DNA from 4 places in the Streptomyces sp. NPDC107538 genome. Region 4 is predicted to be linked to each of the others. Evidence: riboswitches for the same ligand, from Rfam matches in the RefSeq annotation. Region 4 holds a riboswitch; each other region holds the start of a gene.
What was found. A riboswitch is a leader RNA that binds a small molecule or an ion and turns the genes downstream of it on or off. The one in region 4 is predicted to bind cyclic di-AMP.

Region 1 (4,940 bases), on a different contig from region 4:
TGCGCTGGGCGGCCGACTGCCGGGCGGCGGGTCTCGCCGTCGGCTGTTTCCGCCCACCGTCCGTGCCCGACGGCGTCTCGCGGCTGCGGTTGACCGCCCGCGCGGATCTCACGCGGGGGCAGATCGACCGAGCCGTGGGGATCATCGGCGATACGCGACCGTGAGTCGGCGTCCCGGCCGAGCGTCGCCGTAAGCGGAAGTGCTCGCGCTGTCGGTGGGGGTCACCGCAGCGTGGTGATGAATCCCTCCCAGGCGTCGGGGTCGAACAGCAGGGCGGGCCCCGCCGTGTTCTTCGAGTCGCGTACGGCCACCAGACCGGCCCAGCGGCCGGGCCCGGGACGGGCCGTCTCCACGCAGTTGTTCATTCCGGTGCTGCGACTGCTGCGCAGCCATCGCACTCCGCGCAGTTCGGTACTGGTGGGTACGTTCCGAGGCAGTGCGGACATGGTGCCTCCTTACGCGCCGGCGGCTAGCCCGGCGATGTAATCCAACGAGTCCTCGGGCGAAAGGGCGTGGATCTGAAGGGTGTTGAAGGCCTCGACATACGCCTTGAGGTCTTCTTTCCGTTCGAGGTAGAGGCTACTCGTCAAGTGGTCGAGAACAACCACGTCCAGATCAGATGTGCTCCTAAATGAGAAAATTACGAAAGGCCCGGTGACGCCGATATGCGCCCCGGCAGTGAACGGGAGCACCTGCAGTCGCACTTGGGGAAGGCGCGCCGCCTCCACCAGACGGACCAGCTGCCGGGTCATGATCTCGGGCCCGCCCACCTCACGTCGGAGAACGCCCTCGTCGAGCACCGCGCTCAGCCGCATCGGCGGGTTCCCGCGCAGCACTTCCTGCCGCGCCAGCCGCACTTCCACGAGCGCGTCGATTTTGTCGTCTTCCAGCCCCTCCACCGCGGCCCGGGTCACCGCCCGCGCGTACTCGGGGATCTGCAGCAGCCCCGGCACCACCGAGGTCTCCAGCGTCCGCATCCCGCCGGCCTGCGACTCCAGACTGATGAAGTCCCGGTACGTCGGCGGCAGTACACCCCGGTACGCGTGCCACCAGTTGTGCCGCCCGCCGCCGTCCTCGGAGCCCGCGAGCGCCAGCAGCAGCTCCCGTAACTCGGTGTCGTCGACGCCGTACGCGTCCAGGAGCTTGCGTACGTCCGCGGGCTTCACCCCGCTGGCGCCCGTCTCGATCCGGCTCACCTTGGACTGGTGCCAGCCCACCCGATGGGCCGCCTCGATACTGGTGAGCGCGGAACGGGTGCGCAGGACACGCAACTCGGCACCGAGCTTGCGGCGGCGCACCGCCGGACCGTACTGCATGGGACTCTCCTTCCACCCGGTGCGCGAAGTCGGGACGACGACGGAAGTCGGGGTGACGACAGAGGATGGACGAAACCCCCACCCAAATACGGTCGGCCGTCGGATAGTTCACCGCTTCGAGCGACAGATATATGCATATCTTGGTGGATCGCCACCCGAGACGGCCCAGGTAGTGGCAGTCTGGCGCGAAGCACCAGTCCGGGACCGTAGTCGAACCATCCGCTCCCTGTCGGACACCGGTCCCGTGGGAAAGGGACGCCTCGCCATGGCAGATCACCTGGAAGCATCCGTCACTCTGCCGAGCGATCCCGCCTCGGTGTCCGCGGCCCGGAACTACGTCGCCAGTGTGCTCGCCGAATGGGGCCTGCCGGGCGACACCGACATCGCGGACACCGTGCGCCTGATCGTGTCCGAACTCGCCACCAACGCCGTCCAGCACACCCTGGGCCAGTCGCCCACCTTCACGGTGGACCTCGCGCTGGACCGCGACGAGCACCTGCGCATCGGCGTCACCGACAGCCATCCACGCTTCCCGAAACGGCTGCCGGCCGCCGTCCAGCAGGACAACGGCCGGGGCATGGTCATCATCCGCTGGCTGACCGCCGAGTGCGGCGGCAGGCTGAGCGTCAGACCCACGCGGGAGGGCGGCAAGACGGTGGCGATCGAACTTCCGTGGACGGTCCCCGTGCAACCGGTCACGGCAGGCGGCCCCCAGGAGACCTGAGAGAGTCCGCTTACCGGGGGGATTCCGCGGACCTGGGGGATTTCTCGGACCCGAGGGATTTCGCGCGTCCCACCAGCTGCGGCAGCACACCCCACAGGAACACACATCCGACGAGTGTGCCGGTACCGGCGAGGATGCCGGCCGTCCGGTCGAGCGTCACATCCACGACCAGCAGGACGGATCCGGCGAAGGCGAATATCAGCACCGCCAGGCCGGTGCCTGCCAGCCGGGAGGAGACCCGGACGATGACGGGCTTGGCGTTCTGCCCGAAGAGCGAGCGGTGCAGTGCGGCCGGGGCGGTGAAGAGGGCCGCCGCGAGGACCGCGAGGAGCAGGGTGGTGACATAGGTGGCGCGCTGTACGGAGTCCAGGTCCGGGAAGCGCGGCGTGAAGGCCAGCGTCAGCAGGAACGCGAAGAGGATCTGCACCCCGGTCTGGGTGACCCGCAACTCCTGGAGCAACTCGGAGAAATTGCGGTCGGCGCGTTCGAGGGGGGTCTCGTTGCGTGCGGGGACGGTGCGTTCGTCGGCCATGGGCGGACGGGTAACCAGATCCAGCCGTGGCACGCCCGTCGGTAGCACGCCTGTCGGTAGCACGCCTGTCGGGGGCGGCGGAGCCCTCCGCCGCCCCCGACGGTGGGTCAGCGGACCCGGCCGTACCAGACGTTCTTCGTCCAGAGCTTCTGCAGCCGGACGACGTCACCCGTCTTCGGCGAGTGCCAGATCTTTCCCTTCCCCGCGTAGATACCGACGTGGTAGACGTTCGAGCCCGAGTGGAAGAAGACCAGGTCTCCGAGCTTGCGGCTGCTCGCGGAGATGTGCTTCGTCTTGTTGTACTGCTGCTGAGCAGTACGGGGCAGCTTCTTGCCCGCCTTCTTGAACGAGTAGAGCGTCAGCCCTGAGCAGTCGAACCTGCCCGGGCCCGTGGCGCCGTACTTGTAAGGGGAGCCCTTCTTGGAAGCCGCGACCTTGAGTGCCTTCGACGCCACTGTGGCGGCCTCGGCGCCGGATGCGGCGCCCGGGACCACGATGCTGCCGCTGACAGCGGCGATGGTCAGAGCCGAGGCCGTGCCGGCCCGGGTCAACAGCGACGGGACACGATTCAGCGCAGTCATGCGCAACCCTTCGTCAGCCGCCTGTGAAGGATGACCTGTCGGATTCGGGCTGGCGAAGTTGCCCGGCCGCTGACGCGGCTTCACCCCAAGGGCTGCTCGGCCCGGTCATGGCGTGACCGTTCCGGCGACCCGTCGTGCTTGGGTCCTCCACTCCTGCCGATGCACTCCTGTCGACCGGTCATCCGGGTAGCGGCAGGACTCGGCGTCCACCCGGATCGCCCCGCCGCTGCGGCGGGGGCTTGTCGTCAGGAAGGGATCTTGGCGTACGGACGTCCGAAAATCCCAACGGAACCGTGGATTTGTGGTCTTACTCACCACTCGACCGTTCGGGTGGACAGAGCCTTTTCGGCTGGTGTGTCCCACTGGTCGAGGAGGTCCGCACCAGCACCGGAATGATGCGTTCCGGCCATGTACCAGGCATGTTGCGCAACTTCACAGGTCCTCATGACGTATGGGCCGATGGGTCGATCGTGGTAGGCCGTCCGGAGGGCGCGAAACCCGGACCGGACACTCCGTCAGTAGTACGGCGAACGGCCCGCGATCGGTTCAGACGGGTGAGTCGCCCCGTCCTCGGCGGGTGAGTCGCCCGGTTCAGGCCGGTGAGTCCTCGGGCTCCGGCGGCAGGGCCACCCGGCCGGCCCGCCGCTCCCCGTCGAGAACCCGCAGAGCTCGCGCGAGCGTCGGGGCGTGCACCTCGTTCTCCCCACGCTTGTGCATCAGTTCGAGCGCCTCGCGCAGTGCGATCGCCTTGGCGACGAGCGCCTGCGCCGCACGCAACCCGCGGTACGTGTCGCCCGGACGCGCCGGATTGATCCGGCCGAGCAGATCGACCACGTCCAGGTAACGGTCGATCAGCTCCGCCTCGGCGCGGGTGAGCGCGGGCAGCGGCGGCAGTTCGGGTGGCAGCATCCGCGCCTCACCTCGCGCCGGGGAGCGTGTGCGAACCCTTACGGCTCGGGATCACCCGGTCGGCCAGGCCGTACGCCACCGCCGCCTCGGCGTCGAGGAACATGTCCCGCTCGATGTCGGCGCTGATCCGCTCCGGGCTCCGCCCCGTGTGCCGGACGAGCATCTCCTCCAGCATCCGGCGGTTGCGCGTCAACTCCTGGGCCTGGATGACCAGATCGCTCGTCTGCCCCTCGATCCGGTCGGTCACCTCCGGCTGATGGATCAGCACGCGTGCCCCCGGCAGCATGAACCGCTTGCCGGGCGTGCCCGCCGCCAGCAGCACCGCGGCGGCCGAACCCGCCTGCCCCAGACAGATGGTCTCCACGTCACAGGTGACGAAGCGGATCGTGTCGTAGAGCGCCGTCATCGCGCTGAACGAGCCGCCCGGCGAGTTGATGTAGAGCGAGATGTCGCGGTCCGGCGACTGGTACTCGAGGTGCATGAACTGCGCCATCACGTCGTTCGCCGAGGTGTCGTCGATCGGCGTCCCGAGGAACACGATCCGCTCCTCCAGCAGCTTCGAGTACGGATCCATCGTTCGGTGACCCGCACTGGTGCGCTCGGTGAACTCGGGCAGCACATGACGGGCCGACGGGCGGTTCGCGGGCATGGGAGCGCCTCCTCTGATCGACTTCTGTAAAAAATGTACAGGACGTACGTAGCCGGGGGGAGGGGGCAGGAGGGGGAAGGGGCGGGATCGGCTGAAAGCGAAAATCCCCGCGGGGCGAGGCTCCGCGGGGATCTTGCGTGGGATCGTGCCCGGTCGAGTGGGTGCTGGGGCGAGCGGTCCTCAGTTGAGTGGCGCCGGGGCGGGGGTCCCGTAGAAGGTGACCGGCGGC
Region 2 (4,940 bases), on a different contig from region 4:
CCCATGGGTCACACGGCCACAGCCGAGGCCGGCTCCGAAGGCCTGACAGTGAGGGAGCGCCAGCTGGACAACGGCCTGCGGGTGGTGCTCTCCGAGGACCACCTGACCCCGGTCGCCGCGGTGTGCCTCTGGTACGACGTCGGTTCGCGCCACGAGGTCCAGGGCCGCACGGGCCTCGCCCACCTCTTCGAGCACCTGATGTTCCAGGGCTCGGGCCAGGTCAAGGACAACGGCCACTTCGAGCTGGTCCAGGGCGCGGGCGGTTCGCTGAACGGCACCACCAGCTGGGAGCGCACCAACTACTTCGAGACCATGCCCACCCACCAGCTGGAGCTGGCGCTGTGGCTGGAGGCCGACCGCATGGGCAGCCTGCTGCTCGCGCTCGACCAGAAGAACCTGGACAACCAGCGGGCCGTGGTCAAGAACGAGCGCCGCCAGCGGTACGACAACGTCCCCTACGGCACCGCCTTCGAGAAGATCTTCCGCCTGGCCTACCCGGAAGGCCACCCCTACCGGCACACGCCGATCGGCTCCATGGACGACCTGGAGGCGGCCAGCCTGGAGGACGCCCAGCAGTTCTTCCGGACGTACTACGCGCCCAACAACGCCGTCCTGTCGATCGTCGGCGACATCGACCCGGAGCAGACCTTCGCCTGGGTCGAGAAGTACTTCGGCTCCATCCCCTCCTACGACGGCAAGCCCGTGCCCCGCGACGGCGCCCTGCCCGACATCATGGGCGAGCAGCTGCGCGAGGTCGTCGAGGAGAACGTCCCCGCGCGCGCGTTGATGGCCGCCTACCGGCTGCCGGAGGACGGCACGCGCGCGTGCGACGCCGCCGACCTGGCGCTCACGATCCTCGGCGGCGGCGAGTCGTCCCGCCTGTACAACCGGCTCGTCCGCCGTGACCGCACCGCCGTCACGGCCGGATTCGGCCTGCTGCGGCTGGCCAAGGCGCCCTCCATGGCCTGGATGGACGTGAAGACCTCCGGCGACGTCGAGGTCCCCGTGATCGAGGCCGCCGTCGACGAGGAACTCGCCCGGTTCGCCGCCGAGGGTCCCACGGCGGAGGAGATGGAGCGCGCCCAGGCCCAGTTGGAGCGCGAGTGGCTGGACCGGCTCGGCACGGTCGCCGGCCGCGCCGACGAACTGTGCCGGTTCGCGGTCCTGTTCGGTGACCCGAAGCTCGCCCTGACCGCCGTCGACCGCGTCCTGGAGGTGACGGCCGACGAGGTCCAGGAGATCGCCAAGGCCCGCCTGCGGCCCGACAACCGCGCGGTGCTCGTGTACGAGCCCGTCGCCGCCGAAGAGGACGCCGAAGAGGAAGGCGTCGCGGCCGAGGCCGCCGAAACCACCGACGAGACCGAGGAGTCGGCGAAGTGACCGAGCTCGCGACCATGGACTTCCACCCGCAGCCCCAGGCCGGCGACGCCCGCCCCTGGGCGTTCCCGGCGCCCGAGCGCGGCACCCTGGACAACGGCCTGACCGTGCTGCGCTGCCACCGCCCCGGCCAGCAGGTCGTCGCCGTCGAGGTCGTCCTCGACGCGCCCCTGGACGCCGAGCTGGCCGGTCTCGACGGTGTCGCCACCATCATGACCAGGGCGTTCTCCGAGGGCACCGACAAGCACTCGGCCGAGGAGTTCGCCGCCGAGCTGGAGCGCTGCGGCGCCACCCTCGACTCGCACGCCGACCACCCCGGCGTACGCCTGTCCCTCGAAGTGCCCGTGTCGCGGCTGGAGAAGGCCCTCGGGCTGCTCGCCGACGCCCTGCGGGCCCCCGCGTTCGACGACAGCGAGATCGAGCGGCTGGTGGCCAACCGGCTCGACGAGATCCCGCACGAGACCGCCAGCCCCGGCCGCAGGGCCGCCAAGGAGCTCTCCCGGCAGCTGTTCCCGGCCGCCTCCCGGATGTCGCGGCCCCGCCAGGGCACCGAGGAGACCGTCGAGGGCATCGACTCCGCGGCCGTACGCGCCTTCTACGAGCGGCATGTACGCCCCGCGACGGCCACCGCCGTGATCGTCGGCGACCTCACCGGCGTCGACCTCGACGCGCTGCTCGGCGACACCCTGGGCGCGTGGACGGGCTCCCCGGCCAAGCCGAGCGCCGTGCCGTCGGTGACCGCCGACGACACCGGCCGCGTGATCATCGTGGACCGTCCGGGCTCCGTGCAGACGCAGTTGCTCATCGGCCGGGTGGGCGCCGACCGCCACGACCGGGTGTGGCCGGCCCAGGTACTCGGCACCTACTGCCTCGGCGGCACCCTCACGTCCCGGCTGGACCGCGTGCTGCGCGAGGAGAAGGGCTACACCTACGGGGTGCGCGCGTTCGGCCAGGTGCTGCGCTCCGCGCCCGACGGCTCCGGTGTCGCCATGCTCGCCATCAGCGGCTCCGTGGACACCCCGAACACCGGTCCGGCGCTCGACGACCTGTGGACGGTCCTGCGCACCCTGGCCGCCGAGGGGCTGACCGACGCCGAACGCGACGTCGCCGTACAGAACCTGGTCGGGGTCGCCCCCCTCAAGTTCGAGACGGCCGCGGCCGTGGCGAGCACGCTGGCCGACCAGGTCGAGCAGTACCTGCCGGACGACTACCAGTCGACGCTGTACCGCCAACTCGCCGCCACCGGCACCGTGGAGGCCACCGCGGCCGCCGTGAGCGCCTTCCCGGTGGACCGTCTGGTGACCGTCCTCGTCGGGGACGCCGCGCAGATCGAGGAGCCGGTCAGGGCCCTCGGAATCGGCGAAGTCACCGTCGTACCCGCCGAGTAGAGGCCGAGTAGAGGCAGGGCGGAAGCCGAGGAGAAACCGGACGGAACGGCGCACGCGCGTGAGGCCCTGGTGACTGAAGAGTCACCAGGGCCCATGTTTGTCCGTATTGATGGCGGAGGTTGCGTGTCTGACCTGTGGCGTAGTTAACAAATCCTGTGATCCGTTTGTTATTTCGAAGACGGCCCACTTAGCGTCGGTCCGGCTGTTCGTCAGATGTTCGCCGCAGCCGCGGCACCGGACAGTCATCGCCGAGTCCCCGTATGGCGCGAGCCAGGGGAGCCGGGGACCCACCGAAGTCCCTGGGGTGAATCGGGTGCCCTTCGCGAGCCACGCGAAACGGGGGGCAGCCGTAGGAGACCTTCCTGCTCCGAACCCGTCAGCTAACCCGGTAGGCGAGAGGGAAGGAAAGGACCAGCCACTTCATGGCGTTCACCCGCGCCCCCGGGAAGCACCGCCGTCCCGGCCGTGTACAGCGCACGACCACGAGGAACGTGGGCGTCGCCGCTCTCACCACCACCGGTGTCTTCGGGACCCTGGCCGGACCCGCGCTCGCCGCGGAGGAGCCCGCCGTCGAGCAGACCGGCCTGAACCAGATCATCACCCTCGGCGACACGGTCGCCGATCAGGTCGACGCACAGGCCGCCGCCCAGGAGCAGGCCGCCGAGGTGGCCGCCGTCAAGAAGAAGGCGCAGGAGGAGGCCCGCAAGGCCGCCGCCGAGAAGGCCGAGCAGGAACGTGCCGCCGCCAAGGAGCGCGAGGAGATCAAGGCCCGTGCCGCCCGCGCGGCCGAGCGCGAGCGCCTGAACACCTATGTCTCGCCCATCAGCGGCTCCTACATCTCCACCGGCTACAAGGCCGGCGGCGCCGTCTGGTCCTCCGGCAGCCACACCGGTGTCGACTTCCACGCCGCGTCCGGCACCACCGTCCTCGCGGTCGGCTCCGGCACCGTCGTCGAGGCGGGCTGGGGCGGTGCGTACGGCAACAACATCGTGATCAAGATGGTTGACGGCACGTACACCCAGTACGGCCACCTGTCGTCCATCGGCGTCTCCGTCGGCCAGACGGTCACGCCCGGCCAGCAGATCGGCCTCTCCGGGGCGACCGGCAACGTCACCGGCCCGCACCTGCACTTCGAGGCCCGGACGACCGCCGAGTACGGCTCGGACATCGACCCCGTCGCGTATCTGCGCTCGCACGGTGTGAACGTCTGACGGACCCACCGCTTTGAGGAGGCCCCGGCTCATCGAGCCGGGGCTTTCCTCGTTGTGCGTACCTGTGGTGACGTGACGTACCTCCTGTCCAAAAAATATCCCTGGATTCCGGCCCGCCATCGGAAATTCCGGCTCGCTGCAATAGAGTCGCTGGAACACACGTCAACTATCGACGTTTCACGGGGATTAAGACGGAGGTCGGTCATGCGTATTCCGGCGCACTCGGTATGCACGGCGATCCGGGATGACATCGTCGCGGGTGTCTACGAGCGCGGCAGCCGTCTCACCGAGGAACTGCTCGCCCGCCGGTACGGCGTCAGCCGGGTCCCCGTGCGCGAGGCGCTGCGCACCCTGGAGGCCGAGGGGTTCGTGGTGACCCGCCGGCACGCGGGCGCGTGCGTCGCCGAGCCGACCGAGCAGGAGGCCGCGGACCTGCTGGAGATGCGCATGCTGCTGGAGCCGCTCGGTGCCGCCCGCGCCGCCCAGCGGCGCACGGAGGCGCACCTCAAGGTGTTGCGCGGCCTGGTCAGACTGGGCCAGGAGCGGGCCAGGAGGGGCACCAGCGACGATCTGCGCTCCCTGGGCGGCTGGTTCCATGAAACGCTCGCACAGGCGTCCGGCAGCCCCGCCCTGACCTCGACACTCGCCCAGCTGCGGCACAAGATCGCCTGGATGTACGCGGTCGAGGCGCCCGCCGACCCCGTGGAGTCCTGGGCGGAGCACGGCGGCATCGTGGACGCCGTCGCACGCGGCGACAGCGACCGGGCCCGGACGATCACCTCCCTGCACACCGAGCGCGCCACCGCCGCGCACCGGCTCCGATTTCCGGCCGGGGCCGCCGGGACGGAACGCCCGGACCGTGTGAGGACTTCGCAACACCCCGTAAACATGCCGAGCCTGCGGCATTAACACGGAAGCCGTATACAAAGAGGGAAGAATTCCGTGGGGCATTATTTCTGCTGCC
Region 3 (4,940 bases), on a different contig from region 4:
GCGTACGCGTCGTCCTGCCAGCGCGCCTTGAGGTCGCGCAACTCCTCGACGCGCTCGCGCGCCTCCTGGCGCTCCCGCCGTACGTCGGCGATCTCGGCGCGCTGGGAGACGTACTGCCTTATGGGATAGGCGAGCGCCACGATCATCGAGCAGAGGACGAGGGCGAGCAGCGCGGCCCGGCCGGTCAGCCGGGAGCGGCGGACCTGGCGCTTGGCCTGGGAGCGGTAGACCCGGGCGGCCGTCTGCTCACCGAGCACCTTCAGCCGGGTCGCGGTGGAGAAACGGTCCCGGTCCCGGTCCTTCACGGCCATGTCCCGCTTCCCCTTCCGCCTCTGCCTGTCTCCTGCGCGCATGTGCGTACGTCCCCGCACACGGTACGGGACCGAGTACGGGGACGTACGTACGACGCTTCCTACTTGCCGACCGCCGGGAGTCAGCCCTTGAAGCGGGGGAAGGCGCTGCGGCCGGCGTAGACCGCGGCGTCGTCGAGGATCTCCTCGATGCGCAGCAGTTGGTTGTACTTGGCGACGCGGTCCGAGCGGGCCGGGGCGCCGGTCTTGATCTGACCGCAGTTCACGGCGACGGCGAGGTCGGCGATGGTGACGTCCTCGGTCTCGCCGGAGCGGTGGGACATCATGCACTTGAAGCCGTTGCGCTGGGCCATCTCGACGGCGTCCAGGGTCTCGGTCAGCGAGCCGATCTGGTTGACCTTGACGAGCAGGGCGTTGGCCGAGCCCTCCTCGATGCCGCGGGCGAGACGCTCGGGGTTGGTGACGAAGAGGTCGTCGCCGACGATCTGGACCTTGTCGCCGAGCTTCTCGGTGATGGTGTTCCAGCCGGCCCAGTCGTCCTCGAACAGCGGGTCCTCGATGGAGACGAGCGGGTAGGCCGCGACGAGGTCGGCGTAGTACTCCGTCATCTCGGCGGCGGAGCGCTCCTTGCCCTCGAAGGTGTAGACGCCGTCCTTGTAGAACTCGGAGGCGGCGACGTCGAGGGCGAGGGCGATCTGCTCGCCGGGGGTGTAACCGGCCTCCTTGATGGCCTCGATGATGAGGTCGAGGGCGGCGCGGTTGGACTCCAGGTTCGGGGCGAAGCCGCCCTCGTCGCCGAGGCCCGTGGACAGGCCCTTGGTCTTCAGCACCTTCTTGAGGGTGTGGTAGACCTCGGCGCCCCAGCGCAGGGCCTCGGAGAAGGACTCCGCGCCGATCGGGGCGATCATGAACTCCTGGATGTCCACGTTGGAGTCGGCGTGCGAGCCGCCGTTCAGGATGTTCATCATCGGAACGGGCAGCAGGTGCGCGTTCGGGCCGCCCAGGTAGCGGAAGAGCGGGAGGTCGCTGGCCTCGGAGGCGGCGTGGGCGACGGCGAGGGAGACGCCGAGGATGGCGTTGGCGCCGAGGGAGCCCTTGTTGTCGGTGGCGTCCAGGTCGAACATCGCCTGGTCGATCAGGCGCTGCTCGGTGGCGTCGTAGCCGACGAGCTCCGGGCCGATCTGCTCGATGACCGCGAGGACGGCCTTCTCGACGCCCTTGCCGAGGTAGCGGTTCGGGTCACCGTCACGCAGCTCGATGGCCTCGAAGGCACCGGTGGAGGCGCCGGACGGAACGGCGGCACGACCCGTGCTGCCGTCGTCGAGGCCGACCTCGACCTCGACGGTGGGGTTGCCTCGCGAGTCGAGGATTTCCCGGGCTACGACGACGTCGATGGACGGCACGAGCATCTCCTTCATGGAATGTGACGCTGAAAGTGCGGGGCCCGCGGGCCTTGCGACTAGAGCCTAACCGCCCCCGGGCCGTCGGCAGCCGACCGACCGTCCCGTGGACAGACAGACGGTACCCATTGTTTCAGTCCGGAACAAAGGGGGGGTGGGCGAGAAAGTGAACAGAACAAAGAAAAGCCCCGCCCCGGTGCGTACGGGGGAATGCGCACCGAGGCGGGGAGCCCGTGGGGACGGGGGGACGGCCCTCACGAGGTCTTCACTATGGAGGACACGGATGTGAGCGGGCTGTGGTTCAGCTGGGGAGCGGCCGGATTTTTCGGCCCAGCCTGACCCGTCCCACCGGGCTGCGACGGGTCAGCTCAGGTGGAGCTGCTGGCCCGGGAAGATGAAGTCGGCGTCGTCGATGATGTCCTTGTTCAGCTCGAAGAGCTTCTCCCAGCCACCCTTGACGTTCTCCTTCTCGGCGATGGCGCTGAGGGTGTCGCCCTTGACGACCTTGTACTCGCCGTCGCCCTTCTTGACCTTCTTGCCGGTCGGGGTCTCGACGGTGGCGCGCTCGGAGGAGCGGGAGGCGCGGGTGTCCTCGGTGCTCTTCTGAGTGCTCTCCTGGGTGCTCTTCTGCGTGTTCTGCTGCGTGGAGGAGCCGGAGTTCGAGTTGCCGCTGGAGGCGGCGGCGCCGTCGTACGAGGCGCTGGACAGGCCGGTGCCGCAGACCGGCCAGGCACCCTTGCCCTGGCCCGCGAGGACCTTCTCGGCGACCGCGATCTGCTGGGCCTTGCTCGCCTGGTCGGCGGTGGAGGCGTACTGCGTACCGCCGTAGGCGGCCCAGGTGGAGGCGGAGAACTGCAGGCCGCCGTAGTAGCCGTTGCCGGTGTTGATGGACCAGTTGCCGCCGGACTCGCACTGGGCGACGGTGTCCCACTCGGAGGCGGTGGCGGCGGAGGCGCTGCCGGCGGCCATCAGCGGGGCGGCGATGGCGGCGGCGCCGGTGACACCGGCGACGGCGATGGCGCGAGCGGCCTTGGACGGGCGACGGTGCTTGCCCTTGCTGGAGAACAGCATGGAGAGATCCCCTCACCGACGCCTGCGAGGTGAGCTGTCGGGTTCGGGCCGGTTGAGTTGCCCGGCCGCGGGACGCTCGCCTTTCGGCTCGCATCACGCGGCTTCACCCCGAGCCGGTCCAGCGTGAACCGCTGGGCCCGGCACTTACCTTGGGTCCCCCGCTCCTGCCTACGGCGCTTGACGCGACGACTGTTCCCTCACGGCCGTTGGCAGGATTCGGCGTACGACCGCAGGGGCCCGCTGTGGCGAGCGGTCACGACCGTAAACAGGTGATTGCCCGAATTTCAAAGACGATCACGGGGTCTGTGATTCATCTCCCACATAGATCAAAACGGGCATTCAGGTGCGAACCATGACCTGAACTGTCGCTACTTTTCGCCCGTTTCGGCACCGACTTCGAGGGTCTGACCGGGAAGGATAAGGTCCGGGTCAGTTCCGACCGTGTCCTCGTTCTCCGCGTACAGCCCGCGCCACCCGCCGTCCAGGCCGAGCGAGTTCACGATGCCCGTCAGACTGTCGCCCGCCTGGACGGTGTACGCGCCGTCGACGGCCTCGCGCGCCGCGTCGGCGCCGCGGGAGGCGTGGCGGCCGGAGGACTTGGAGTCGGCGGAGCGGGAGTCGTCGCCGGCCGCGTCCGTGCCGGTGCCGGTGCCGGTCTCTGTGCCGGCTTCGGAGCTCTCGTCGGCGCTGGCGCCACGGTGGCGGCCGGTGCCGCCGTCACTGTCGTCGGCGGTCGAAGAGCTGTCGTTCTGTGACGACTTGCCCGAGTTCGTTCCGGTTTCGACCTTGATGGAACCGTCAGAGCCCTCGGCGCCCTCGGCGTTCGCGCTGGAGTCGGTCGAATCGGCCGAATCGGCCGACGCGTCCGCATCGGTGGACTTGGCCGAGTCGGTTCCGTCGGCCTTGCCGGTCTTGTCGGTCTCGCCGGTCTTGCCGCTTTCGTCGGCCGAGGGGGACGAATCGGAAGTACCGGAGGTACCTGCGGTGTCGGACCCGTCGGACGAACCGTCCGCCTTCGTCGAGCCGTCGGTCACGCCCGTGTCCACGTCGGCGGAACCGGAGTCGCCGCCGAGATTGTGGAGCAGTCCGCAGGTGGCCCAGACGCCGACGCCCTGGTCGGCGAGCGCCTTCTCGGCGACCGCGATCTGCTGGGAGCGGCTGGCCTGGTCGGCGGTCGTCGCGTAGTCGAGACCGCCGTACTTCTCCCAGTTGGCCTGGGTCAACTGGAGGCCGCCGTAGCGTCCGTTCCCGGTGTCCGCGCTCCATGAGCCGCCGCTCTCGCACTCCGCGACCTGGTCCCAGGTGGTTCCGCTGGCCGCGCTCGCGCCGGTGGCGCCGAGGAGGGGGATGGCGATGGCCGATCCGGTCACTCCGGCCGCGACGAGCAGGGCCGGAGCCTGACGGGGGCGACGGTGACGACCGTTCCCGGAGAGCATGCGGTTGCCTTTCACACGACAGCAGTGACCCGTGCGAAGGGTGTGGTGCCCCCTTCGCACTGACGTGTGAACGTAGCCGCAGTCGATCAGTTGTCACAAGTTAATGCAGCGCAGATCACGTGAAGATCACAGACTTGAGGGAGCGTCATCTTCTGCCGCGGAATGGGGTAGTGCTACGGGTCGCTCACGGGCTCCCAGGGGCCGCTGCCGCGGGGTGAATTCGACCGGAAGCGTGCGCAATCCCCGCATGATGAGCCCTCCTCGCCATCGCAGATCGGCCGAATCCACCGCGAGTCGCAGGTCGGGGAGACGGGTGAGGAGTGTCGCCAGCGCGGTCTGACCTTCGAGGCGGGCGAGGGGGGCGCCGAGGCAGTAGTGGATGCCGTGGCCGTAACCGAGGTGCTGGTTGTCACGGCGGGAGAGGTCGAGGGTGTCGGGGTCGTCGAAGCGGGCCGGGTCGCGGTCGGCCGCGGCGAGGACGACGAGGACGGGGTCGCCGGGGGCGATGTCCTGGCCGCCGATGGTGAGGGGCTGGGTCGCGAAGCGCCAGGTGGCGAGTTCGACGGGGCCGTCGTAGCGGAGGAGTTCCTCTACGCCGGTTTCGAGCAGCTCGGTCTCCTGGGCGGCCAGCGAGGCCTGGAGGCGGGCGCGCTGCTCGGGGTGGGTGAGGAGGGCGTAGGTGCCGTTGCCGATGAGGTTGACGGTGGTCTCGAACCCGGCGA
Region 4 (4,940 bases):
CGCTAAACCTGACTGTGAGGGTCCGGTAACGCGTTGTACGGAAGTGGCGTGCACCGACCGTGAGGTGACCGTATGTGACCGTGATCCCGTCCTGGCGCCGCCGACTTCACGCTGTGCGATGACCGATGCGGTGATTTCGGACCAAGCGGGGGTGTGGCGGTGCTATGCGGCGCATATATGCAAGATCGACAGAGCGTCTCGGCCGCCCCGGTGCCCGGCGGGGCGTGGGCCTCTCATTAGGCTCCGCGCATGGACGTCCTCATCCACATCCTCGTCGCCCTCCACATCATCGGCATCGCCTCGCTCCTGGGCGGTTTCCTCACCCAGATGAAGGCCATGGGGCAGGGCACCGCCCGCTTCGTCCCGGCCATGCTCCACGGCGCCCTCACCATGCTGGTCACCGGCGCCCTCCTCGTCGGCCTCAACCAGGCCGACGACCAGCCCGTGAACAACATCAAGATCGGCGTCAAACTCGCCCTGCTGATCGTGATCCTCGGACTGGTCTACGTGAAGCGGGACGACGAGACGGTGGAGAAGCCGCTGTTCGGACTCGTGGGCGCCCTGACCGTCGCGAACATCTTCATCGCGGTGCTCTGGACCTGACGGACCCGCCCAGCCCAGCCCCGCGCCGACCATCCGCGGCCCCGCCGCTACGCCGGTCGCACCACGCTGTGGATCGACGACTCGCCGTCGTAGAAGACCGACTCCTCGCGGACGTACGTGCCCGGCTTCGGGGCGTGGATCATCATGCCGTTGCCGATGTAGAGGCCGACGTGGCCGATGTTGTCGTAGAAGAAGATCAGGTCGCCGGGCCTGGCGTTCGCCAGGGAGACGGTGGTGCCGCTGTCGACCTGGTCGTAGGTGGTGCGGGGGAGGTCGACGCCGGCGGCCTTCCAGGCGGCCTGGGTGAGGCCGGAACAGTCGTAGGAGCCGGGGCCGGTGGCGCCCCAGACGTACGGCTTGCCGATCTGCGCGCGGGCGAAGGCGAGGGCCTTGGCGGCCTTCGAGGCGTACGTGGAGTCCTCGGCGGTGGCGGCGGTCTCGGTGGTGGTGCCGGTCGACGCCTCCGTGCCGGTGGAGGGCTTCTCCTGGACCGTCCCCTGGGTTCCCTGGGTTCCCTGGGCGCCCTGGGTCCCCTGGGCCGTCTGTGCCGCCGCCTGCTGCCGCGCGAGTTCCTCGGCCTTGCGGTCGGCCTCCTCCTGCTCGCGCTGTTCGATCGCGGCGAGCCGGGCCTTCTCCTCGGCGGTGAGGGTGGAGAGCAGTTCGCGGGCCTCGGCCAGCTTCGCCTGGACCGTGGCCTTGCGGGCCTTGAGGGTCTTCTGCGACTCGGTGAGCTGTTCGAGGCTGTCGCTCGCCTCCTGGCGCTGCTCCGTCGCCTCGGCCTGCTCGGTGACGTATGCGTCGACGGCTTCCTGCTGACGGTCCGTCAACCGGTCCATCAGCTGGTTCTGGTCGAAGTAGGCCTGCGGGTCGTCCGCCAGGAGCAGTGAGGCCTGGTCGGGGGCGGCCGCGCCGTCGCGGTACTGGGCCGCGGCGAACGAACCCAGCTCCTCCCGCGTCTCGTTGAGCTTCTCCTGGCGCTTGGCGACGGTTTCGAGGAGGGTCTCGACCTGCTTCTTCTGCTTGGTCGTCCGCTCCTTGGCCGCGTTGTAGTTCTCGGTCGCCGATCCGGCCTTGCGGTAGAGGTCGTCGACCTTCTTCTCGACTTCCTCCAGGCTCGGCTTGTCGTCGGTCGAGGGCGAGGCCGCGGCCGTCTGCGAGAGCAGGGCCACGGAGGTGAGTGCGGCGGTGGCGAGGGCGGGGGTGCGGATGCCCGCGCGCGTCCGGCCGGCCGGACGCGGCTTGCGGTGCGGCGCCATGGTTCGGCGTCTCCTTCCGTTGTCCGCCTACCGAGTTAGCTGTCGGGTTCGGGCGCAAGCTTCGGAAGGTTTGCCCTACGACCCTTGCCGCGTGCGGCGGTCGGGCCGATTCACCCCGGAGGTCGGTGGGTCCCCGGCTCCGGCGCCCACGTAAGGCGTACCGGACTCGGCGGAGGCCGTGCGGCCCGGCGACGTTCGCCGGTTGGGTCGTACGGTCCTAGGGAAGAAGCTAGCCAACTCGTGTGGCCCGTGTGAAGGTTGATGTTCGATATGCCCGATACGTTTTCGTGACCTTAGCCTCTTCGGCGCGACAGGCGGTAGGCTCGATCGCTCACCGTCGTACGGCGGTCGCGGTGCGTGGCGGATGTGGACTTCCCGGGGCGGCCTCTCGCTGTCAGTGGGGGCGCCTAGACTCGGAGAGCGATGAGCAGCCTCTTTGACGACAGCTTCCTGGCGGACCTCCAGGCCCCCCGCGGCCACGCGGAGGAGCCCCCGCCGCCGCCCGAGGACGATCACGTACCGGAGCCGCTTCCGGACGATCTGTTCGGCGGGAAGTTCGACGCGCCCCCGGACCGGGACGCGTACTACCGCGACGGCGCCCCCCGCCCCGCGATCGACGCGGCGGCGCTCCTGGACGGGCTGAACGACAACCAGCGCGCGGCCGTGGTCCACGCGGGCTCGCCCCTGCTCATCGTGGCCGGCGCCGGCTCCGGCAAGACCCGGGTGCTCACCCACCGCATCGCCCATCTGCTCGGCGAGCGGCGGGTCCATCCCGGCCAGATCCTCGCGATCACCTTCACCAACAAGGCCGCCGGCGAGATGAAGGAGCGCGTCGAGCAGCTCGTCGGACCGCGCGCCCACGCCATGTGGGTCATGACCTTCCACAGCGCCTGCGTACGGATCCTGCGGCGGGAGAGCAAGAAGCTCGGCTTCACCTCCTCCTTCTCGATCTACGACGCCGCCGACAGCAAGCGGCTGATGGCGCTCGTCTGCCGTGATCTGGACCTCGACCCCAAGCGCTTCCCGCCCAAGTCCTTCAGCGCCAAGATCTCGAACCTGAAGAACGAGCTGATCGACGAGGAGGACTTCGCCGCGCAGGCCGCCGACGGCTTCGAGAAGACCCTCGCCCAGGCCTATGCGATGTACCAGTCGCGCCTCCGCGAGGCGAACGCGCTGGACTTCGACGACCTGATCATGACGACGGTCAATCTGCTGCGCGCCTTCCCGGACGTCGCCGAGCACTACCGCCGCCGCTTCCGGCATGTCCTGGTCGACGAGTACCAGGACACCAACCACGCCCAGTACGCCCTGGTCAGAGAGCTGGTCGGCACCTCCGAGCACCCCGTCGACGTACCGCCCAACGAGTGGGACGTACCGCCCGCCGAACTCTGTGTCGTGGGTGACGCCGACCAGTCGATCTACGCCTTCCGCGGCGCGACGATCCGCAACATCCTCCAGTTCGAGGAGGACTACCCGGACGCGACGACGATCCTGCTGGAGCAGAACTACCGCTCCACGCAGACGATCCTCTCCGCGGCCAACGCGGTCATCGAGCGCAACGAGTCCCGCCGCCCGAAGAACCTGTGGACCAACGCGGGCGCGGGCGCGCGGATCACCGGCTATGTCGCCGACACCGAGCACGACGAGGCCCAGTTCGTGGCCGACGAGATAGACCGGCTGACGGACGCGGGCGACGCGAAGGCCGGAGATGTCGCGGTCTTCTATCGGACGAACGCCCAGTCCCGAGTCTTCGAAGAGGTGTTCATCCGCGTCGGCCTGCCCTACAAGGTCGTCGGCGGTGTCCGCTTCTACGAGCGCAAGGAGGTCCGGGACGTCCTCGCCTATCTGCGCGTTCTCGCCAACCCGGAGGACTCCGTCCCGCTGCGCCGTATCCTCAATGTGCCCAAGCGCGGTATCGGCGACCGCGCCGAGGCGATGATCGACGCCCTCTCGCAGCGCGAGAAGATCAGCTTCCCGCAGGCCCTGAAGCGCGTCGACGAGGCGTACGGCATGGCGGCCCGGTCGACGAACGCGGTCAAGCGGTTCAACACGCTGATGGAGGACCTGCGGACCGTCGTCGAGTCCGGGGCCGGACCGGCGACCGTCCTGGAGGCGGTCCTCGAACGCACCGGCTATCTCGCCGAGTTGCAGGCCTCCACCGACCCCCAGGACGAGACCCGGATCGAGAACCTCCAGGAACTCGCCGCCGTCGCCCTGGAGTTCGAGCAGGAGGCCGGGGCCGCGGAAGGCGAGACCGAGGGCGACGCGCCGGCCGCGGCACCCGCCGGCCTCGCCGCCTTCCTGGAGCGGGTGGCGCTGGTCGCCGACTCCGACCAGATCCCGGACGAAGAGGAGGACGGCTCGGGCGTCATCACGCTCATGACCCTCCACACCGCCAAGGGCCTGGAGTTCCCGGTGGTCTTCCTCACCGGCATGGAGGACGGCGTCTTCCCGCACATGCGCGCCCTCGGCCAGACCAAGGAGCTGGAGGAGGAGCGCCGTCTCGCGTACGTGGGCATCACCCGTGCCCGTGAACGGCTCTACCTCACCCGGTCGTCGCTGCGCAGCGCCTGGGGCCAGCCCTCGTACAACCCGCCCTCCCGGTTCCTGGAGGAGATCCCGGCCACCCATCTGGAGTGGAAGCGCACCGGTGCCTCCGCGCCGGTGTCCTCGGGCCCGGCCGCCGGGATCGTGTCCTCGCTGTCCTCGTCCCGCTCCCGTTCCTCGGCCTCCGGCGCGTCCGGCTTCGCGACCCGCCGCGGTGACGAGAAGCCGGTGGTCTCGCTCGCGGTGGGCGACCGCGTCACCCATGACCAGTTCGGCCTCGGCACGGTCGTCGGGGTCGGGGGCGCGGGCGCCAACGCGGAGGCGACGATCGACTTCGGCGACGCCAAGCCGAAGCGGTTGCTGCTGCGGTACGCGCCGGTGGAGAAGCTGTAGCCGACGGTCCGCCGGTGAGGTGACATGACTCGGGCCCCTGCTGAGCAGGGGCCCGGTCTTTGGTTTTGTGTCCGTCGCGGTTACGTCGGGTCCAGCCCGTGGCTGCGCAGCCACGGCAGGGGGTCGATCGCGGAGCCGCCC

Region 1: linked by a shared signal. The riboswitch ahead of ACZ7MG_RS39020 (C40 family peptidase) and the one ahead of ACZ7MG_RS08765 (C40 family peptidase) in region 4 are both predicted to bind cyclic di-AMP.
Region 2: linked by a shared signal. The riboswitch ahead of ACZ7MG_RS27650 (M23 family metallopeptidase) and the one ahead of ACZ7MG_RS08765 (C40 family peptidase) in region 4 are both predicted to bind cyclic di-AMP.
Region 3: linked by a shared signal. The riboswitch ahead of ACZ7MG_RS18820 (transglycosylase family protein) and the one ahead of ACZ7MG_RS08765 (C40 family peptidase) in region 4 are both predicted to bind cyclic di-AMP.

What each region holds. Positions count from the first base shown of each region.
Region 1 is NZ_JBVKAY010000019.1:30,730-35,669, reverse strand. Features, by position in the region: gene ACZ7MG_RS39045 (8-amino-7-oxononanoate synthase) at 1-164, shown strand, start outside; gene ACZ7MG_RS39040 (DUF397 domain-containing protein) at 222-446, opposite strand; gene ACZ7MG_RS39035 (helix-turn-helix domain-containing protein) at 456-1,316, opposite strand; gene ACZ7MG_RS39030 (ATP-binding protein) at 1,582-2,040, shown strand; gene ACZ7MG_RS39025 (DUF6328 family protein) at 2,051-2,572, opposite strand; gene ACZ7MG_RS39020 (C40 family peptidase) at 2,680-3,153, opposite strand; cyclic di-AMP (ydaO/yuaA leader) riboswitch at 3,157-3,327, opposite strand; gene ACZ7MG_RS39015 (hypothetical protein) at 3,745-4,062, opposite strand; gene ACZ7MG_RS39010 (ATP-dependent Clp protease proteolytic subunit) at 4,070-4,711, opposite strand; gene ACZ7MG_RS39005 (hypothetical protein) at 4,892-4,940, opposite strand, start outside.
Region 2 is NZ_JBVKAY010000008.1:145,017-149,956, forward strand. Features, by position in the region: gene ACZ7MG_RS27640 (M16 family metallopeptidase) at 4-1,380, shown strand; gene ACZ7MG_RS27645 (M16 family metallopeptidase) at 1,377-2,765, shown strand; cyclic di-AMP (ydaO/yuaA leader) riboswitch at 3,002-3,175, shown strand; gene ACZ7MG_RS27650 (M23 family metallopeptidase) at 3,188-3,976, shown strand; gene ACZ7MG_RS27655 (GntR family transcriptional regulator) at 4,181-4,885, shown strand.
Region 3 is NZ_JBVKAY010000005.1:92,942-97,881, forward strand. Features, by position in the region: gene ACZ7MG_RS18810 (FtsB family cell division protein) at 1-311, opposite strand, end outside; gene eno (phosphopyruvate hydratase) at 434-1,714, opposite strand; gene ACZ7MG_RS18820 (transglycosylase family protein) at 2,075-2,782, opposite strand; cyclic di-AMP (ydaO/yuaA leader) riboswitch at 2,787-2,968, opposite strand; gene ACZ7MG_RS18825 (LysM peptidoglycan-binding domain-containing protein) at 3,151-4,218, opposite strand; gene ACZ7MG_RS18830 (cytochrome P450 family protein) at 4,345-4,940, opposite strand, start outside.
Region 4 is NZ_JBVKAY010000002.1:654,527-659,466, reverse strand. Features, by position in the region: gene ACZ7MG_RS08770 (hypothetical protein) at 250-603, shown strand; gene ACZ7MG_RS08765 (C40 family peptidase) at 651-1,859, opposite strand; cyclic di-AMP (ydaO/yuaA leader) riboswitch at 1,869-2,041, opposite strand; gene pcrA (DNA helicase PcrA) at 2,283-4,799, shown strand; gene ACZ7MG_RS08755 (M23 family metallopeptidase) at 4,880-4,940, opposite strand, start outside.